Regions from separate parts of the Klebsiella sp. M041 genome, predicted to be linked through region 1. Evidence: predicted binding sites of a transcription regulator. Region 1 holds the regulator's gene; each other region holds the start of a gene.
The links. Region 1 encodes Fur, which represses iron uptake genes when iron is present. Its sites were predicted from a motif close to ATAATAATGAGAACNACTATCAA; they were not measured.
Positions count from the first base shown of each region.

Region 2: efeU (iron uptake transporter permease EfeU) is a predicted target of Fur. The motif match lies at 4,102-4,124, and genes of this name have one in related genera.
Region 3: AC6CWS_RS14595 (TonB-dependent siderophore receptor) is a predicted target of Fur. The motif match lies at 3,708-3,730, and genes of this name have one in related genera.

Region 1 is NZ_JCAXWU010000008.1:177,253-183,202, reverse strand. Features, by position in the region: gene tcuA (FAD-dependent tricarballylate dehydrogenase TcuA) at 1-168, opposite strand, end outside; gene tcuR (tricarballylate utilization LysR family transcriptional regulator TcuR) at 266-1,192, opposite strand; gene fur (ferric iron uptake transcriptional regulator) at 1,320-1,772, opposite strand; gene fldA (flavodoxin FldA) at 2,064-2,594, opposite strand; gene ybfE (LexA regulated protein) at 2,746-3,039, opposite strand; gene ybfF (esterase) at 3,173-3,946, opposite strand; gene seqA (replication initiation negative regulator SeqA) at 4,130-4,678, shown strand; gene pgm (phosphoglucomutase (alpha-D-glucose-1,6-bisphosphate-dependent)) at 4,711-5,950, shown strand, end outside.
Region 2 is NZ_JCAXWU010000004.1:89,217-95,166, forward strand. Features, by position in the region: gene phoH (phosphate starvation-inducible protein PhoH) at 1-244, opposite strand, end outside; gene efeB (iron uptake transporter deferrochelatase/peroxidase subunit) at 749-2,032, opposite strand; gene efeO (iron uptake system protein EfeO) at 2,037-3,164, opposite strand; gene efeU (iron uptake transporter permease EfeU) at 3,216-4,046, opposite strand; gene AC6CWS_RS06070 (NupC/NupG family nucleoside CNT transporter) at 4,317-5,501, shown strand; gene AC6CWS_RS06075 (DUF3574 domain-containing protein) at 5,533-5,950, opposite strand, start outside.
Region 3 is NZ_JCAXWU010000010.1:39,498-45,447, forward strand. Features, by position in the region: gene AC6CWS_RS14585 (circularly permuted type 2 ATP-grasp protein) at 1-1,332, opposite strand, end outside; gene AC6CWS_RS14590 (alpha,alpha-trehalase) at 1,819-3,552, shown strand; gene AC6CWS_RS14595 (TonB-dependent siderophore receptor) at 3,808-5,928, shown strand.

The DNA.
Region 1 (5,950 bases):
CTGCGGCGCATCGTGCATACAGCGCAGGTTACGCGTGTGCTGCGAGTTGCCGCCTCGCCACTCCCGCGGCGCCGCCTCCAGCAGCAGCACCGAGGCGCCGGCTTCCCGGGCGGTTAAGGCGGCGCATAGCGCGGCATTGCCGCCGCCAATGACCAGTACATCCACCATTATCGGCTCCCTTACAATTTAATGATTTGTTAAATTTGTAATGGGAATGTAGGCGGTAACGGCGACGGGGCGCTATGGCGTAACGCTAAAGAGGGGTTTAGTTAACGTAAAGGGTGGCGCCTGGCCAGCGATCGGACTCCACCAGCTGGCGCATGACTTTGCTTAGTATGACCCGTGCCGCAAGGCCTGCCGGGGTGAGCTCATCATCCGACAGGCTGACCAGAAAATTGGGGCGGCTGAGGATCGGATTAGCGATGCCGATCACCCTCAGCGCCTGATGGTCGAGATGGGAAATAGCGGCCCCGGGCTGCAGAGTGGCGCCCAGTCCGCTGCGCACGGCCTGCATCAGCAGGGCCAGACCGTCAATGTCCGCCACCACCTCAACGCTGAGGCTGTGCTGCTGGCAAACCGCCTCCAGCCTGCCGCGCAGGCCGTGGCCCTGGCTTGGCATAATCAGCGGCAGGGTGGTGAGCTGGTCAGGGGAAACAGGGTCATCCGGCAGCGAGGCCAACAGCGCATGGGTGCCGATCAGGAACAGGCGCTCTTCGAGCACCGGTCTGGCGCTCCAGCGCAGGATCTTCTCCTGCTGGAAGACGATGGCTAAATCCAGCTGGCGGGTGTTGATCATCCGCTCCAGATTCCCGGAGAGGCTTTCCACCAGGTGCAGGCGGACGTCGGGGTAGCTCTCGCGCATCGCGTTGATGAACGGTACGCCAAGAACGGAGGCGGTGCTGGGGGCCATGCCGACGCTGACGTGGCCCGACAGCCGCGCCTCGCGGGCGGCGAGGATGGCATCATCGGCATGACGCAGCGCCAGCTGCGCCTGTGAGTAGAAAGCGAGGCCCGCGCTGGTGGGCGTCACGCCGCGAGAGGTTCGCTGCAGGAGGCGAATGGACAGCTCATTTTCCAGACGCGCGATCTGCTGGCTGAGCGCCGAGACGCCGATATTCAGATCGAGCGCGGCGCGGCCCATGCTGCCGGTTTCAACAATGCGCGTAAAATAGCGTAGCTGGCGAAGTTCCATATCAACTCTCCGGACAAAGCGGGGACTCGCGAGGGTCGCCGCCGGGACGTGAGCGGGAAGCGCGGCAGAAGCGCCCATAAAAAAGCCAACCGGCTGGTTGGCTTTTCAGAGCAGGCGAAGCAGGGAATTACTTTTCCACCGCGTCGTGGGCGTGTTCGTCCTCGCGGCAATCACCTTCCGCACAGTGACCGTACAGATACAGACTGTGGTTGGTCAGGCGGATGCCGTGACGGGAAGCGATTTCACGCTGGCGCGCTTCGATAGAGTCATCACTGAATTCGATCACTTTGCCGCAGTCGAGGCAGATCAGGTGATCGTGGTGATGCTGCTGGGTCAGTTCGAAAACGGATTTACCGCCTTCAAAATTATGACGAGTCACGATACCGGCGTCATCAAACTGGTTGAGGACGCGGTAAACGGTCGCCAGACCAATCTCTTCGCCCATGTCGATCAGGCGTTTATATAAGTCTTCCGCACTGACATGATGGTTATCCGGTTCCTGCAGCACTTCAAGGATTTTCAGTCGAGGAAGTGTGACTTTCAGGCCAGCCTTCTTTAATGCGGTATTGTTGTCAGTCATGCGGAATCTGTCCTGTTGCTAAACGATCTACTTCCTTCAACGGAAGTCATACAGAAATTAACCCGACGTAATGCGTCTCATTATAGAACTGCCACTGGTAAATGAAAACTGCAAGCATCGGGCCTGGTTTGCTGTCAAAAACGAGGCACCAGCTACAAACTGCGTCACGTGCCTCGTAGAATCAGAGGACATTGTACAGATATGTGATTAAAAGTTAAAAACTTGTAGCTATTAGTTTGATTGCTTTTGTCTATTAATACGACGCAACTCAATGATTGCGCCGCTTAATTATCAGGCGTTTTTGATTTCTTCGAGGTGCAGCTCTTCAGCCACCTGCTTCACCCACTTCTCAACGCGCTCGTTGGTCAGTTCCGGCTGACGGTCTTCATCAATGGCGAGGCCGACGAAGTGGTCGTCATCCGCCAGGCCTTTGGAGGCCTCGAAGTGATAGCCGGCAGTCGGCCAGTGGCCAACGATGGTCGCGCCGCGCGGCTCAATGATGTCGCGGATGGTGCCCAGCGCATCGCAGAAGTACTCTGCGTAGTCTTCCTGGTCGCCGCAGCCGAACAGCGCCACCAGCTTGCCGTTAAAGTCGATCTCTTCCAGCGTCGGGAAGAAGTCGTCCCAGTCACACTGGGCTTCACCGTAGTACCAGGTCGGGATGCCGAGCAGCAGGATGTCGTGGGCTTCCAGATCTTCTTTGCTGCTTTTGGCAATGTCGTGAACATCAGCAACATCTTTACCAAGCTGCTTTTGAATCATTTTTGCAATATTTTCGGTGTTGCCGGTGTCGCTGCCAAAAAAGATGCCGATGATTGCCATGAGTAAAATAACCTCTTGAAACTTAAATGATGTGGTAGGGACGCGATGCCCACAGATAACGGCAATCATAGCAGAACAGGCAAGGACGCGGAAACAGCAATCACGCCCGACTGCACACTCTGCTACATGAATGCGGATTTTTCGCGGAAAGTTAGACTTTTCCCTGGCTGCGCAGGGCGGTTAATTGCGTCATCAGCATCTCTTCGATGAGATCGCTGCGGCTCATATTACGCGCTTCCGCCAGTTCGTTAAGCGCATCGACCGCGTCGGCGTTGAGCTTTAGCTCCACGCGCTTCAGCCCGCGCACTTTATCGCGTTTCAGCTGATTACGTTTGTTGATGCGCAGTTGTTCATCGCGCGACAGCGGATTGGTTTTTGGTCTTCCCGGGCGACGCTCGTTTGCGAACAAATCTAATGTCGTACGGTCCGTTTGTTCTTTTGCCATGATTCTGAGTGACTTCGGGGAAACAAGCTGCCGGGCTCTAGCCGGCGCAGATAGCGCGCCATCATACATCAGGCGAACGGCTGCGCCAACGACCGCGGGCATTCTGCGGCGCGGTCGGGCATATTTTAGCCAATCAGGCGCCAATGCTCGTGAGATAGCGGCGGATCGCGCGCAACACCGCTTCGGGTTTCTCGGCATGGACCCAGTGTCCGGCGCCGGCGATGACGTGGGCCCGGGCCTGCGGGAACTGGGCCAGCAGCGCGTCGCGGTAGGCGTCGGTCACGTAGGGTGAGTTGCCGCCGGGAATAAACTGCGTCGGATGCGGCCAGGCCGGGATGGTTTCCCAGCCGACGATATGCGGGTACTGGTCCCACAGCACCGGGACGTTGAAGCGCCAGTCGCCATCGACGAAAGATTTCAGCAGGAACTGAATCACCCCCTCTTCCTGCAGATGTTCGCGCATCACCTGCGCCGCCTGCTGGCGGGTGCTGGCGGCGGATTCGCTGACGGCGCGGATAGCGGCGAAGATCTCATCATGGCGGCGAACATGATAATCCACCGGGGCGATATCGATCGCCACCAGACCGTTGATGCGCTCCGGCGCCAGGGCGGTCAGCGCCATCACCGCTTTGCCGCCCATCGAATGGCCGATAAAGGTGGCGCGCTCAATCTGGTGCGCGTCGAGCGTATCGAGCAGATCCTGCGCCATCGCGGGGTAGGTCATCTCTGGCGACCGCGGCGACAAACCGTGGTTGCGCATATCGACCTGCAGAATATCGTGGTCGGCGACCAGGTCGCGGGCGAGGATGCCCAGGTTGTCCAGGCTGCCAAACAGACCGTGGACCAGCACGATCGGGGAGTGGTTGTGCGGATTCTGTGCAGATTGCGCTCGGCTATTTAATTTCATGGCAAAGTTCTTTTTTTCGCTCCGTCGGGTTAGGGTATTATGTTGGACATTCTGCCATCCGGCTGCAAGACCCAGAAGTTTTCTGAGTTTTACCGCCATCCTGGTTTGACGCTATCCGCGGTTGGGATTTGTACTTATAATCCCAACGATTTGTATTCAGAAAAGATATCGCACTGGATTAAGATGAAAACAATTGAAGTTGATGATGAACTCTATCGCTATATTGCCAGCCACACTCTGCATATCGGCGAGAGCGCATCCGACATTTTACGGCGCATGCTGAAATTTTCCGCCGTTTCCCAACCGGCTACACAGGTCAGCAAAGCCGCGCCGGCGCTGGCGCCCGCGCCTGCCGTTGAGGTGAAACCCGCTAACCCGGCGAAAGATAAAGTCCGCGCCATGCGCGAGATGCTGTTATCTGATGAATACGCCGAGCAGAAGCGCGCCGTGAACCGTTTTATGCTGGTGTTGACCACCCTCTACTCCCTGGACAGTAAAGCATTTGCCGAGGCGACCGAGTCTCTGCATGGCCGCACGCGCGTCTACTTCGCGGAAGATGCGCGTACGCTGCTGAAAAGCGGTAATCAGACCAAACCGAAACAGGTTCCTGGTACACCGTGGTGGGTGATCACCAATACCAATACCGGCCGTAAATGCAGCATGATTGAGCACATCATGCAGTCGATGCAGTTCCCTGCGGAGCTGATTGAAAAGGTTTGCGGCACGATCTAGCTTTTTAACATTTGCACCAGAAGGATCAGGCAATGGCAATCGATAAACGTGCGGGGCAGCCTGCGCAACAGAGTGATTTGATTAACGTCGCCCAACTGACTGCTCAGTACTACGTGCTGAAGCCTGAAGTCGGTAATGCGGAGCATGCGGTCAAATTCGGCACCTCCGGCCATCGCGGCAGCGCGGCGCGTCACAACTTCAACGAACCGCATATCCTGGCCATCGCCCAGGCGATTGCGGAAGATCGTGCGAAGAACGGGATCACCGGTCCGTGCTATGTCGGTAAAGATACCCACGCCCTGTCCGAGCCGGCGTTTATTTCGGTGCTGGAAGTGTTAACCGCCAACGGCGTTGACGTGATCGTGCAGGAAAACAACGGCTTCACCCCGACGCCGGCGGTCTCCAACGCGATTCTGGTGCATAACAAAAAAGGCGGTCCGCTGGCGGACGGCATTGTGATCACCCCGTCACACAACCCGCCGGAAGATGGCGGTATCAAGTACAACCCGCCAAACGGCGGTCCGGCTGATACCAACGTCACCAAAGTGGTGGAAAACCGCGCCAACGAACTACTGGCCGCTGGCCTGCAGGGCGTGAAACGCCTTCCTCTGGACGCGGCGCTGGCTTCCGGCCACGTCAAAGAGCAGGATCTGGTGCAGCCGTTTATTGAAGGCCTGGCGGATATCGTCGACATGGCGGCGATCCAGAAAGCGGGCCTGACGCTGGGCGTCGATCCGCTGGGCGGTTCCGGTATCGAATACTGGAAACGCATTGGCGAGCACTACAAGCTCAATCTGACCATTGTGAACGACCAGGTAGACCAGACCTTCCGCTTTATGCACCTCGATAAAGACGGGGCCATCCGCATGGACTGCTCCTCGGAATGTGCGATGGCGGGCCTGCTGGCGCTGCGCGATAAGTTCGATCTGGCGTTTGCCAACGACCCGGATTACGACCGTCACGGGATTGTCACCCCAGCCGGGCTGATGAACCCGAACCACTATCTGGCGGTGGCGATTAACTACCTGTTCCAGCATCGTCCGCAGTGGGGCAAAGAGGTGGCGGTCGGTAAAACCCTCGTCTCCTCGGCGATGATTGACCGCGTGGTGAACGATCTGGGCCGCAAGCTGGTGGAAGTGCCGGTGGGCTTTAAGTGGTTCGTCGACGGCCTGTTCGACGGCAGCTTCGGTTTCGGCGGCGAAGAGAGCGCCGGGGCCTCCTTCCTGCGCTTCGACGGCACGCCGTGGTCCACCGATAAAGACGGTATTATCA
Region 2 (5,950 bases), on a different contig from region 1:
CGCCGGTGGCGAAAATCAGCTGTTTATTGTCGATGGCATTCAGATAATGCGCCTGAGCCTCATTGCGCGCCTCAATTGGGGAAGTATCACGGCTGTCCCGCGCCATGCCAATTGCTTCTACGCCACTCATTTGCACAAGCGATGTGACCGATTCTTCTTCACGCTGCTTATGACTGCGTGAATCCCGTCTCAGCACACGTTTTGCTTCACGACGAGCTTTGATCACTGCTTTTTGTCTTCCCATGGATAGCACCTTGCGTTGTAGGTTTACATCACACGCGTCAACATCGACGCGACTATGCGCACGAACGATTGAGGTTTGGCTTCCTTGTAAGCCATTGCTTGCCGGTAGAACTGACAACGAGTCGCGGCTACGCGCACCGCGTACCCTGCCAAGGTGATAATAATTCGAAGCGGAGGGAGAAAGAGTGAGAAAATCGCTGCCGGAAGCGGGGCTTCCGTGCTGAAGAGTACGGTCTGTGGTTTTACGTTGTCCGGTACGGGACCTTACCATTCGCGATCTCCATAGTGAAACGTCACACTGCCGGGAACTACCGCGTATGTAATAAGTACATCAAAAAAGATTCTTAATGCAACTTATTTTTCACAATGACGCAACAAATAGTTCTTAAGCAAGTGTAGGAGACTATCGGTCATTTGTATTACAGAAATATAACACATGGCAGGAAATATAAGAAAAATGAGAAAAACAGCAGAAAACGCCCTGCCCTTGCGGACAGGGTCGGTATCAGGCCTGCAGCAGCGTCTGTCCCAGGTAGTGCTTGTCATCCACTACGCCGGGTAAAACAAAGAAGTAGCCCCCGCCAATGGGTTTGACGTACTCCTCCAGCGCCTCGCCGTTAAGCCGTTTCTGCACCGTCAGAAAACCCTTTTCCAGATCGTGCTGATAGCAAACGAACAACAGCCCCATATCCAGTTGCCCGGCGTTAGTGACGCCCAGCGAATAGCTGTAGCCGCGGCGCATCATCAGGCTGGACTGGGTTTCCGGCGTGCGAGGATTGGCCAGACGAATATGGCTATCCAGCGCGATCGTCTCGCCGCCAGGATCGTTGCTGTAATCCGGGGTATCGTGCTCGTTTTTCATCCCCAGCGGCGCTCCGGTGTGTTTGTCGCGGCCAAAGATCGTCTGCTGCTCTTTCAGCGGCGTCCGGTCCCAGAACTCGACGTGAAACTGGATGATGCGCGCCGCCTGATAGCTGCCGCCCACGGCCCAGGCCGGCTCGTCCTGATCCGCCGTTACCCACACGACCTGATCCATCAGCGCGCTGTCATGGCTCGCCGGATTAGCGGTGCCGTCTTTAAAACCCAGCAGGTTGATGGGGGTCTCTTTGCCTTTGCTGCGCGCCGCGCTATCGGAGATAAACCCTTCCCGCTTCCAGCGCACGCTGAGCAAATCCGGCGTATGTTTGATGACATCGCGCAGGGCGTGGATCACCGTATCCTGAGTATTGGCGCAGATCTGCAGCAGCAGGTCGCCATGGCACAGGGCGGCATCCAGCGAATCATTGGGGAAGCGAGTCATCGGCTGCAGTTTTCTCGGCACTTTATCCGCGAGGCCAAAGCGCTCATCAAACAGCGAATGGCCGACCGAGACGGTGATGGTCAGGTTATCCGGGGCAATCCACGGCCCTAAGATGCCGGAATCCATCGGCGGCAGCCGGGGATTAGGCGTATCCGGCGCCGGGCCGCCGTGGGTTAAAAAGGCGATACGCTGGGTCAGCAGCCGGAACAGACGCTCGAGGTCGGCTTTATCTGACGCCAGCACGTCGAACGCCACCAGCATCATCGAGGCCTGCTGTGGCGTCAGAATGCCCGCCTGATGCCGGCCGTAGAATGGCTGTTTTTCCTGACGCGCGTCGGGTGCGAGCGTCCCGGGGGAGCTTTCCGCTTTTGCCGCATGCGCCACCGGGCAGCCGCCGGTGATGGCCAGCGCGCCGCCAAGCGCGCCGATCCCTTTCAATAAGCGGCGACGTGACGGCTCGTTCACGTCGTGTGGTTTCTGTTGTGCCATCGACTTAGTCCAGACCCAGGATCCCGCGCAGCTGAGCCAGATCTTCCGCCAGGGTGGTGATCGGCCCTTTCAGCGCATTACGGTCAGCGGTGGTCAGCTTATCGTAAGTTTCGAAACCGTCTTTGGTGCGGTATTTGCTGAGGATACTGTCCACTTTCTTAAAGTTGGCGTCCACTTTCGCCAGCAGCGCGCTGTTCTCTTTTTGCAGCTGCGGGCGCAGCAGGTCGACAATTTTCTGCGCGCCGTCAATATTGGCCTGGAAGTCCCACAGGTCGGTATGGCTGTAGCGATCTTCTTCACCGCTGATCTTGCTGGCCGCGACTTCTTCAATTAATCCTGCCGCACCGCCCACGACTTTTGACGGCGGGAACGCCAGCTCGCTGATGCGTTTTTGCAGCTCCAGCACATCGCTGTTCAGCTGATCGGCGTATTTTTCCATGCCCTTGACACTGTTATCGCCAAACAGCGCCTTTTCCAGACGGTGGAAACCGGTGAATTTCGGATCTTCCGCTTTTTTCTCGAAGTCGTCTTCGCGGGCGTCGATGCTGCCGTCAAGGTCAGAGAACAGCTCGGCGATCGGCTCGATGCGCTCGTAATGCTGGCGCGTCGGGGCGTACAGCGCTTTCGCTTTCTCGATATCGCCCGCTTTCACCGCGTCGGTAAAGGCTTTGGTGCCGCTGACCAGCTGCGCGGTTTCCGCCGTCACATAGGCTTTGTAAGCGGTGATCGCTTCGCCGAGGCTCAGCACCGCATCGGCTTTCGCCGCGTCTTTGGTGGCGGCGCCGGTGACGATCAGTTTGCCTTTCGGGTTGGTGAGCAGGCCGCAGGTCATGTCATATTCGCCCGGCTGCAGGTTCGCGGTGAGCTTCTGGGTAAAGCCCGGCGCGATGTTCTCACGCTCTTCCACCACCATGACCCCTTTCAGAATCTCCCACTCCAGCGCTTTCTGGCTGTGGTTCTGAATAATAAACTGGGTTTTACCCGCGTTAACGGTCACCTGCATCGGCTCGCACTGTTTATCGTTGACGGTGACTTTGACCTGCGGGATATCCGCAGCCTGAGCACCGAATGCAGAGCAGAGCAGCGCGGCCACGGTCACCCGCAGCGCATTACGGCGAAAATGAATCATCATGATCATCCCTTTCGGTAAGTAGAGTGTCGCTTATAAGCTCGCAGCGCCCGGTCAGGCAGCCCGCGAGGCAGTCGTATTATTTCGCGGCGGCAGCGCAAACAGCACCAGCGCCGGGATCAGATAAAGCAGATAAACAGCCACTTCGCTGACGCTTGGCGTCTCCTGGTAGCCGAAGATCCCTTCCAGCAGCGTGCCGAACAGCGTATGCGTCGACAGCACAGCGCTCAGATCGAAGGCGGTCTCCTGGAACAGGTTCCACAGGCCCGCCTCGTGGAAGGCGCGGATCGCCCCCGCGGCCAGGCCAGCGGCCACCAGCAGGATAAACAGGCTGGTCCATTTGAAGAACACGCCGAGGTTGAGACGGATACCGCCCCAGTAGAGCAGGAAGCCCAGCACGATAGCCGTGGCCAGCCCCAGCAGCGCCCCCAGCGGCGGCCAGATGCCGACATCCTGCTGGAATGCCGCCAGCAGAAAGAAGACCGACTCCAGCCCCTCACGGGCGACCGCGAAAAAGACCATCATCACCAGCGCCCAGCCATGGTGATTTCCGCGCTGTAGCGCCTTGTCCACGGCCTGTTCCAGCTGCTGCTTGACGTTGCGTGAGACATTGCGCATCCAGAAGACCATCCACGTCAGGATCACCACCGCGATGACCGCGACGATCCCTTCGAACAGCTCCTGTTCACGCTGAGGAAATTCACCAGTGGTTTCGTTGATAAAAATGCCTAAGCCAAGACACAGCGCCGCCGCGAGGATCACGCCAATCCACATCACGCCAATCCAGTTGCCGCGCTGGGTGCGTTTCAGATAGCTGGCGATCAGGCTGACAATCAGCGCCGCCTCCAGGCCTTCGCGTAACATAATGAGAAATGGGACAAACATGCCAATACCCTTAAATGTAAAGCACCGTCAACGAATGCAAAAACAGGTAATATTTATGATAGTGATTATCATTACAATACTCAGAAACACAAGCAAAATGTGCAGAGAATGATGATCAGTTGTAAATAAATCGCTGGCAAATAATGACTTATGAAAATATTCGCCTGTTATGAGGGAAAAGAATAAGCAAAGGATTTTTTACGTCAGATATTTACCCGTCGCAGCGGCTATGGCTAAATGGCGGCCTTATTGACCTGCGAAAAGTACAACATGACTGCATTTTTTCATTTCCTGCTGGCGCTGGCGGTGATCCTCGCCCTGGCCTGGCTTGTCAGCTATGACAGACAAAAAATTCGTATTCGTTATATTCTCCAGTTGATTATTATCGAAATAGCGCTCGCTTTCTTTTTCCTGCACGCCGAAAGCGGCCTGTGGCTGGTGAAAAATATCTCCGGCTTTTTTGCTTCGCTATTAGGCTTTGCCGCCGAAGGGACCAATTTCGTCTTTGGCGGCATGAGCGAAAAAGGCTTAGCCTTTATTTTCCTTGGCGTCCTGTGTCCGATTGTGTTTATTTCCGCGCTGATTGGTATTCTCCAGCACTGGCGGATCCTGCCGATTTTTATTCGCGTCATTGGCACCCTGCTGTCGAAGGTCAACGGCATGGGTAAGCTGGAATCTTTTAACGCCGTCAGCTCACTGATCCTCGGCCAGTCAGAAAACTTCATCGCCTACAAAGGCGTGCTGGGCGACCTCTCCTCGCGGGGTCTGTTCACCATGGCGGCGACGGCCATGTCGACCGTATCGCTGTCGATCGTCGGCGCCTATATGACCATGCAGGACGCCAAATACGTCGTCGCGGCGCTGATCCTGAATATGTTCAGCACCTTTATCGTGCTGTCGGTGATTAACCCGACGCGGCCGGGCAGCGAGCAGGAAATAAAGCTGGAGAAGCTGCATGAATCGCAGAGTTTCTTTGAAATGCTCGGGGAATATATTTTGGCCGGCTTTAAGGTGGCGATGATTATTCTGGCGATGCTGATCGGCTTTATCGCGCTGATCAGCGCCATTAACGCGCTGTTCGCTACCCTGTTTGGCCTCAGCTTCCAGCAGATCCTCGGCTACGTCTTCTATCCGCTGGCCTGGCTTATCGGCATTCCGCTGAGCGATGCGCTGAACGCCGGCAGCATCATGGCCACCAAGCTGGTCGCGAACGAATTTGTGGCGATGATTGAGCTGCAAAAGATTGCCGCCAGCATGACGCCGCGCGGGCTTGGCATTCTCTCGGTCTTTCTGGTGTCGTTTGCCAACTTTGCCTCGATCGGCATTATCGCCGGGGCGATCAAAGGCCTGAATGAACCGCAGGGCAATATCGTCTCCCGCTTCGGCCTGCGGCTGGTGTATAGCGCCACGCTGGTGAGCCTGCTTTCGGCCAGCTTCGCCGGGCTGGTGCTGTAAGACAAACGGCGGGGCTACCCCCGCCGTTAACTCAGAACTGTACGCAGACCGGCTGGTCGACACGCATCACCGACTCCTGCGCGAACCGTAATTTATAGCCCTGGCGCAGCGCCTCAATACCGGCCTCGCTCTGCGCGTCGTTGCCATGGATCACCATCAGCGCCTTACTCTGCTCCCGCACCACCTGTCCATTCTGACCCAGCCACTGGCCGCGAGCGTCAAACACCGTCAGCCCGTCGCGAAAACGCGGCGTGACGTCGCGGTCGACAAACTGTTGCCACTCATCAGGGGTGATGTCTTTCCCCGCCGGGCGGCTCAGGCCGAAGTAAAGCGTGGTTTGCACCATGGACTGATCCGCCGGGCAGGCGCCGGGCTTCGGCGCGCTGGTCGACGAACTTCCACCCGCCGCGCAGCCGCTGAGTAACCCTGCCAGCACCAGCGCCATTGCA
Region 3 (5,950 bases), on a different contig from region 1:
AGGCACCAGCCGCATCTCCTGCCCGGACAGCACGTAGGGGCGTAAATCGATATGCCGCGGCGACAGCCCTTCATCAACGAAGGTCGGGCAGGTCGACAGCGCGAGGGTGTCCTGGGCGATATAGTTGGCCGGATTGGCCAGCAGGCGCTGGCGGAAGGCCTCCCGCTCTTCTTGGGTGGAACGCGGGCCGACCAGCATGCCGTAACCCCCGGCGCCATGGACCTCCTTGACCACCATCAGCTCCAGATTGCTCAGCACGTAGCGCAGGTCCTCCGCTTTCCGGCACTGCCAGGTGGGGATATTGCTGAGGATCGGCTGTTCGCCGAGGTAAAAGCGGATCATCTCCGGGACGTACGGGTAGATCGATTTGTCGTCGGCCACCCCGGTGCCGATGGCGTTGGCCAGCACCACGCCGCCGGCGCGATAAACGGACAGCAGCCCCGGTACGCCGAGCATCGAATCGGCGCGGAAGGCCAGCGGGTCGAGCCAGGCGTCATCGATGCGGCGATAAATCACAGCCACCCGCCGCGGCCCCTCGGTGGTGCGCATATACACCGCGCCGTTTTTAATAAACAGGTCGGCGCTTTCCACCAGCTCGACCCCCATCTGCTGCGCCAGGAAGCTGTGCTCGAAGTAGGCGCTGTTGAAGCGACCCGGCGTCATCACCACGACGCAGGGATCATCCACCAGCGAACTTTCGCGCAGGGTCTGCAGGAGGTAGCTCGGGTAGCGCTCCACCGGCGCAATGTGATGCTGCTCGAACATCTCCGGATAGAGGCGCATCATCATCTTACGGTTTTCGAGCATGTAGGAGACACCGGACGGCGTGCGCAGATTATCCTCCAGCACGTAGTACTGACCGTCGTTATTGCGCACCATATCGACGCCGGTGATATGGGCATAGGTGTTGTTTGGCAGGTTGATGCCCTGCATGCACGGCTGATACTGCTCGTTGGCCAGCACCTGTTCGGCCGGGATCAGCCCCGCACGCAGGATATTCTGCTCATGATAGATGTCATAGAGAAAAGCGTTCAGCGCTTTCACCCGCTGGCGTATACCGCGGTCAATGCGCTGCCACTCCCCGGCGGGGATGATCCGCGGCACGCTGTCAAACGGGATCAGCCGCTCGGTCCCTTCATCCTCGCCGTAAACGTTAAAAGTGATGCCGATACGGTGAAAGAGCAGTTCCGCTTGCGCTTTTTTCTGCCGGATAGAGAATTGATCGGTGTTGCGAAACCATTGCCACCAGGCATTATAGTGCGGCCGCTGTTCACCCTGGGCGGTCAGCATCTCGTCATAATAATGCCCGTCAGGAAGCGTTATTTTTATCATGGCCGTCTCCTCCGGTTGTACTCACTTTGTGGTAATCCCGGTAAGAGATAAGCATTAATTATGCCAGGTCATCCGCCGCCGCGGCGTTGTGCAAATCGGTTCTGACCCGCCGTCTGATTGTGCAAAAAATCGCCACAATGGCCGCCTGCGCCCGCCTGCGGTTGCACCGTCGTGAGGCAGGGCGACGATTTTTGCGCCATGGTGGACGCCAGCGCCGTCAGCCAGTGTGCCGCAGGCCGGGCCTCACAACCCTTCTCGATCCGCTGGTATTCGCCTCCAGCGCGCCGTGGCCAGTGGCCCGGGCGCGCTGGCTTGTCTGTAAGACTAATCGCTTTGCCGGCGGTTGTAGCAGAAAACCAGGCAGGTAAATCCTCTGTTTTCGCGCAAAATGTTACCCCTGACACGCGCAGCGGCAGATATTCGTCTAAGGTTTTTGGATGGCCAAACGTCGTGGCCCGCAGTCGATAATGATAAGGAGAACTCCCCATGACGAGTACTGATGCACATCGTCCCGCTGCTTTGCCCTGTTCCCTGCGCCTGGCGATCGGCGGCGCCCTGCTCGCCCTGATGAGCCTGAATGTCCAGGCGGAAGACGGCAAAACCGCGCCGCCACCCTCGCCGGATATTCTGCTGGGCCCGTTGTTCAATGATGTCCAGAGCGCGAAGCTCTTTGCCGATCAAAAAACCTTCGCCGACGCGATCCCTAACAGCGATCCGCTGATGATCCTTGCCGATTACCGGATGCAAAAAAACCAGGCCAGCTTCGACCTGCGCCACTTCGTCGAGCTGAACTTCACGCTGCCGAAAGAGAACGACACCTATGTGCCGCCCAAAGGGCAAACCCTGCGTCAGCATATCGACGGCCTGTGGCCGGTCCTGACCCGCAGCACCGTCGAGGTGGAAAAGTGGGACTCGCTGCTGCCGCTGCCTAAGCCCTACGTGGTCCCCGGAGGACGCTTTCGCGAAGTCTATTACTGGGACAGCTATTTCACCATGCTGGGTCTTGCCGAAAGCGGTCACTGGGATAAAGTCGAAGATATGGTCGCCAACTTCGCCGCGGAAATTGACACCTGGGGCCATATCCCCAACGGTAACCGCACCTATTACCTCAGCCGTTCGCAGCCCCCCTTCTTCTCCTTTATGGTAAGCCTGCTGGCGACGCACGATGGCGACCAGGTGCTGAAAACCTACCAGCCGCAGCTGGAGAAAGAGTATCGCTACTGGATGGCCGGGGCGGACGCGCTGGCTCCCGGCAGCGCCGACAAACGGGCGGTGCGGATGGCCGATGGCGCGCTGCTCAACCGCTACTGGGACGATAACGACACCCCGCGCCCCGAGTCCTGGCTTGACGACGTCAAAACCGCCAAAAGCAACCCGAATCGTCCGGCCACCGAGATCTATCGCGACCTGCGCTCCGCCGCCGCTTCCGGCTGGGATTTCAGCTCCCGCTGGATGGACAATCCGCAGCAGCTTGCCACCATTCGCACCACCTCGATTGTCCCGGTCGATCTCAATGCCCTGATGTTCCATCTGGAGAAAACCCTCGCCCGCGCCAGTAAAGCTGCGGGGGACAGCGCCGGCGCTACGCGGTACGATGCGCTGGCCAACACCCGCCAGCAGGCTATCGAGAAATACCTGTGGAATGAAAAAGAGGGGTGGTACGCCGATTACGATCTGAAAAGCCACAAGGTGCGCAATCAGCTGACCGCCGCGGCGCTGTTCCCGCTGTACGTCAATGCCGCGTCACGCGAGCGGGCGACGAAAGTGGCGGCCGCCGCCGAGTCGCGGCTGCTCAAACCCGGCGGGCTGACCACCACCACCGTCAACAGCGGCCAGCAGTGGGACGCCCCCAACGGCTGGGCGCCGCTGCAGTGGGTGGCCGTCGAGGGGCTGCAAAACTATGGCCAGCAGAAGATCGCCATGGAGGTCAGCTGGCGTTTCCTGACCAACGTGCAGCATACCTATGACAGCAAACAAAAACTGGTGGAGAAGTATGATGTGAGTTCGACCGGCACCGGCGGCGGCGGTGGGGAATATCCACTGCAGGACGGTTTTGGCTGGACCAACGGCGTCACCCTTAAGATGCTGGACCTGATCTGCCCGCAGGAGAAACCCTGCGATGCGCTGCCCGCCACCCGTCCGGCGACAACGCCTTCACTACAGGACAAACCCGCCGCTAACGACCCCGCCCCTGCGGCACCGCAAAAGACCGGCTCCTGACGCTGTTCCGCTTCCCCCTACCAAAATCGGTAGGGGTGAAGCGGTCTCCCTGGTCACGACCCTCCCGCGCAGGGCCATTCTGCGGCTCGCGGGAAACACCTCTCCACCCCCTCGCGCTGAACAGGTCACCTTTTCGCTTGATTGCACAAATACAAACAATAATAATTCGCATTACTTTTTAACGAATAATGACAGATTCGTTTTTCCCGCGGCGGCGTACAGGAGTACCAGACCGCGCTGGTTCAGGATGATCTTATGAACGTGGCTATTTCTCGAAAACGCCCGGGGCTGCTGTACGCCCTCGCGGTCGCACTTCCCTTCACCGCGCAGGCCGAAGAGACGGTGGTGGTGACGGCCAGCCCGCCGGCGTCTGCCAGCGCGCCGACTGAAGGCTATAGCGCCAGCACCTCGCTCGGGGCGACGAAAACCGACCAGCCGTTAATCACCACCGCCCAGTCGGTGTCGGTTGTCACCCGCCAGCAGATGGCGGATCAGGGGGCGAATACCATCAGCCAGGCGCTGGAATATACCCCAGGGGTCTACTCCAGCTTCGGCGGCGGCGCCACCCGGTTTGACGCCATCTCCCTGCGCGGCTACCACGGCGGCGACGTCGATAACCTGTTCCTCGACGGCATGCGCCTGATGAGCGACGGCGGCAGCCATAACGTTGTGCAGATCGACCCATGGTTTATCGAACGCGTCGATGTGATCCGCGGCCCCTCCTCCGCGCTCTACGGGCAAAGCGTGCCGGGCGGCGTGGTCAACCTGACCTCCAAGCGCCCGCAGTTCAGTCAGCAGGGCCACGTCCGCCTGACTGGCGGAACGCAAAATACCAAAGGCGCGGCCTTCGATTACACCGACGCCATCAATGAGCAGTGGGCATGGCGGCTGATCGGTATGACCCGCAGCAGCGACACGCAGTATGACCATACCCGCGAAGAGCGCTACGCCATTTCGCCTTCCCTGCTGTGGCAGCCGGACAGCGACACCTCGCTGCTGCTGCGCGCCTATCTGCAAAAAGATCCTTCCGGCGGCTATCATGGCTCTTTGCCGCTGGACGGCACCCGCTTCGCGCACAATGGCCGTAAGCTCTCCACCAGCACCAACGAGGGCGATCCGGGAGATGGCTATCAGCGCCGTCAGCAGATCTACAGCTATGAGTTTGACCACCAGTTCACCGACGTCTGGTCGGTCTATTCCGCCGGGAGCTACACCCACACCAACGTCTCCCTCGATCAGGTCTACCAGGTCGGCTGGATAGATGACAGCGATAGGCTGGCCCGTGGCTACAGCGGCTCGCGCGGTTCGCTGGACGGCTGGTCAACCGATAACCGCCTGCGCGCCGATTTCAACACTGGCGATCTGGCGCATACCCTGATCCTCGGCGCCGAATATCATCGCTTCCGCAACGATCTGTGGACCGGCGCCGGCGGCGCGGCGCCGCTTAACCCGTTTACCGGCTATACCGCCCAGACCGGGCATACCGTGACCTACAGCGATGACAATAATCGCCGCTATTACCAGACCGGGCTGTATCTGCAGGATGAGATGGTCTGGGACCGCTGGCATATGGATGTTTCCGCCCGCTATGACCGCATCGTTTCCCAGCAGGTCAGCGACACCCAGGGCACCTCGAACCGCCGTTCAGACGATCATATCAGCGGCCGCGCCTCGCTGTTATACGCTCTGGACAACGGGCTTTCACCCTATCTGAGCTACAGTCAGGCGATTACCCCGGCGATGCTGCCCGGCGCGGATGGCAAACCGTTGAAACCGACCACCGCCGAACAGTTTGAAGCCGGCCTGAAGTTCCAGCCGCCGGGCAGCAGCGACCTCTACAGCATCGCGATTTACGACCTGACGCAAAAGGATGTCGCCACCCGCGACCCGAACATCGCCACCGCCACCTATATTCCTGCGGGGAAAGTGCATTCCCAGGGCGTCGAACTGGAAGCGCACCATCAGATCACGCCGCAGCTGAGCACTATCGCCTCGTATACCTGGAATCGTCTGCGCTTCCAGGATACTAAGGACGGTACCGACAACAACACGCCGCAGCTGACCCCGGATCAGATGGCCTCCTTCTGGGCGCGCTATCAGTTCCCGGCGGGGATCTCGGTGGGCGCCGGCGTCCGCTACATCGGCAAACAGTGGGCGGATGATGCCAACACCGCGCGGCTGCCGTCGGTGACGTTGATGGATGCCATGATGCGGGCCGACCTCGGCGTCTGGTCGCCGGGGCTGAAAGGCGCTTATGTGCAGGTTAACGCCAACAATATCGGCAATCGTGAATACGTTTCCGGCTGCTACGGCACCGGCAACTGCTACTGGGGAGCAGAGCGCAGCGTGATGGCTACCGTCGGCTACGATTTCTGAGGACGTGGCCTCCGGGAGACTC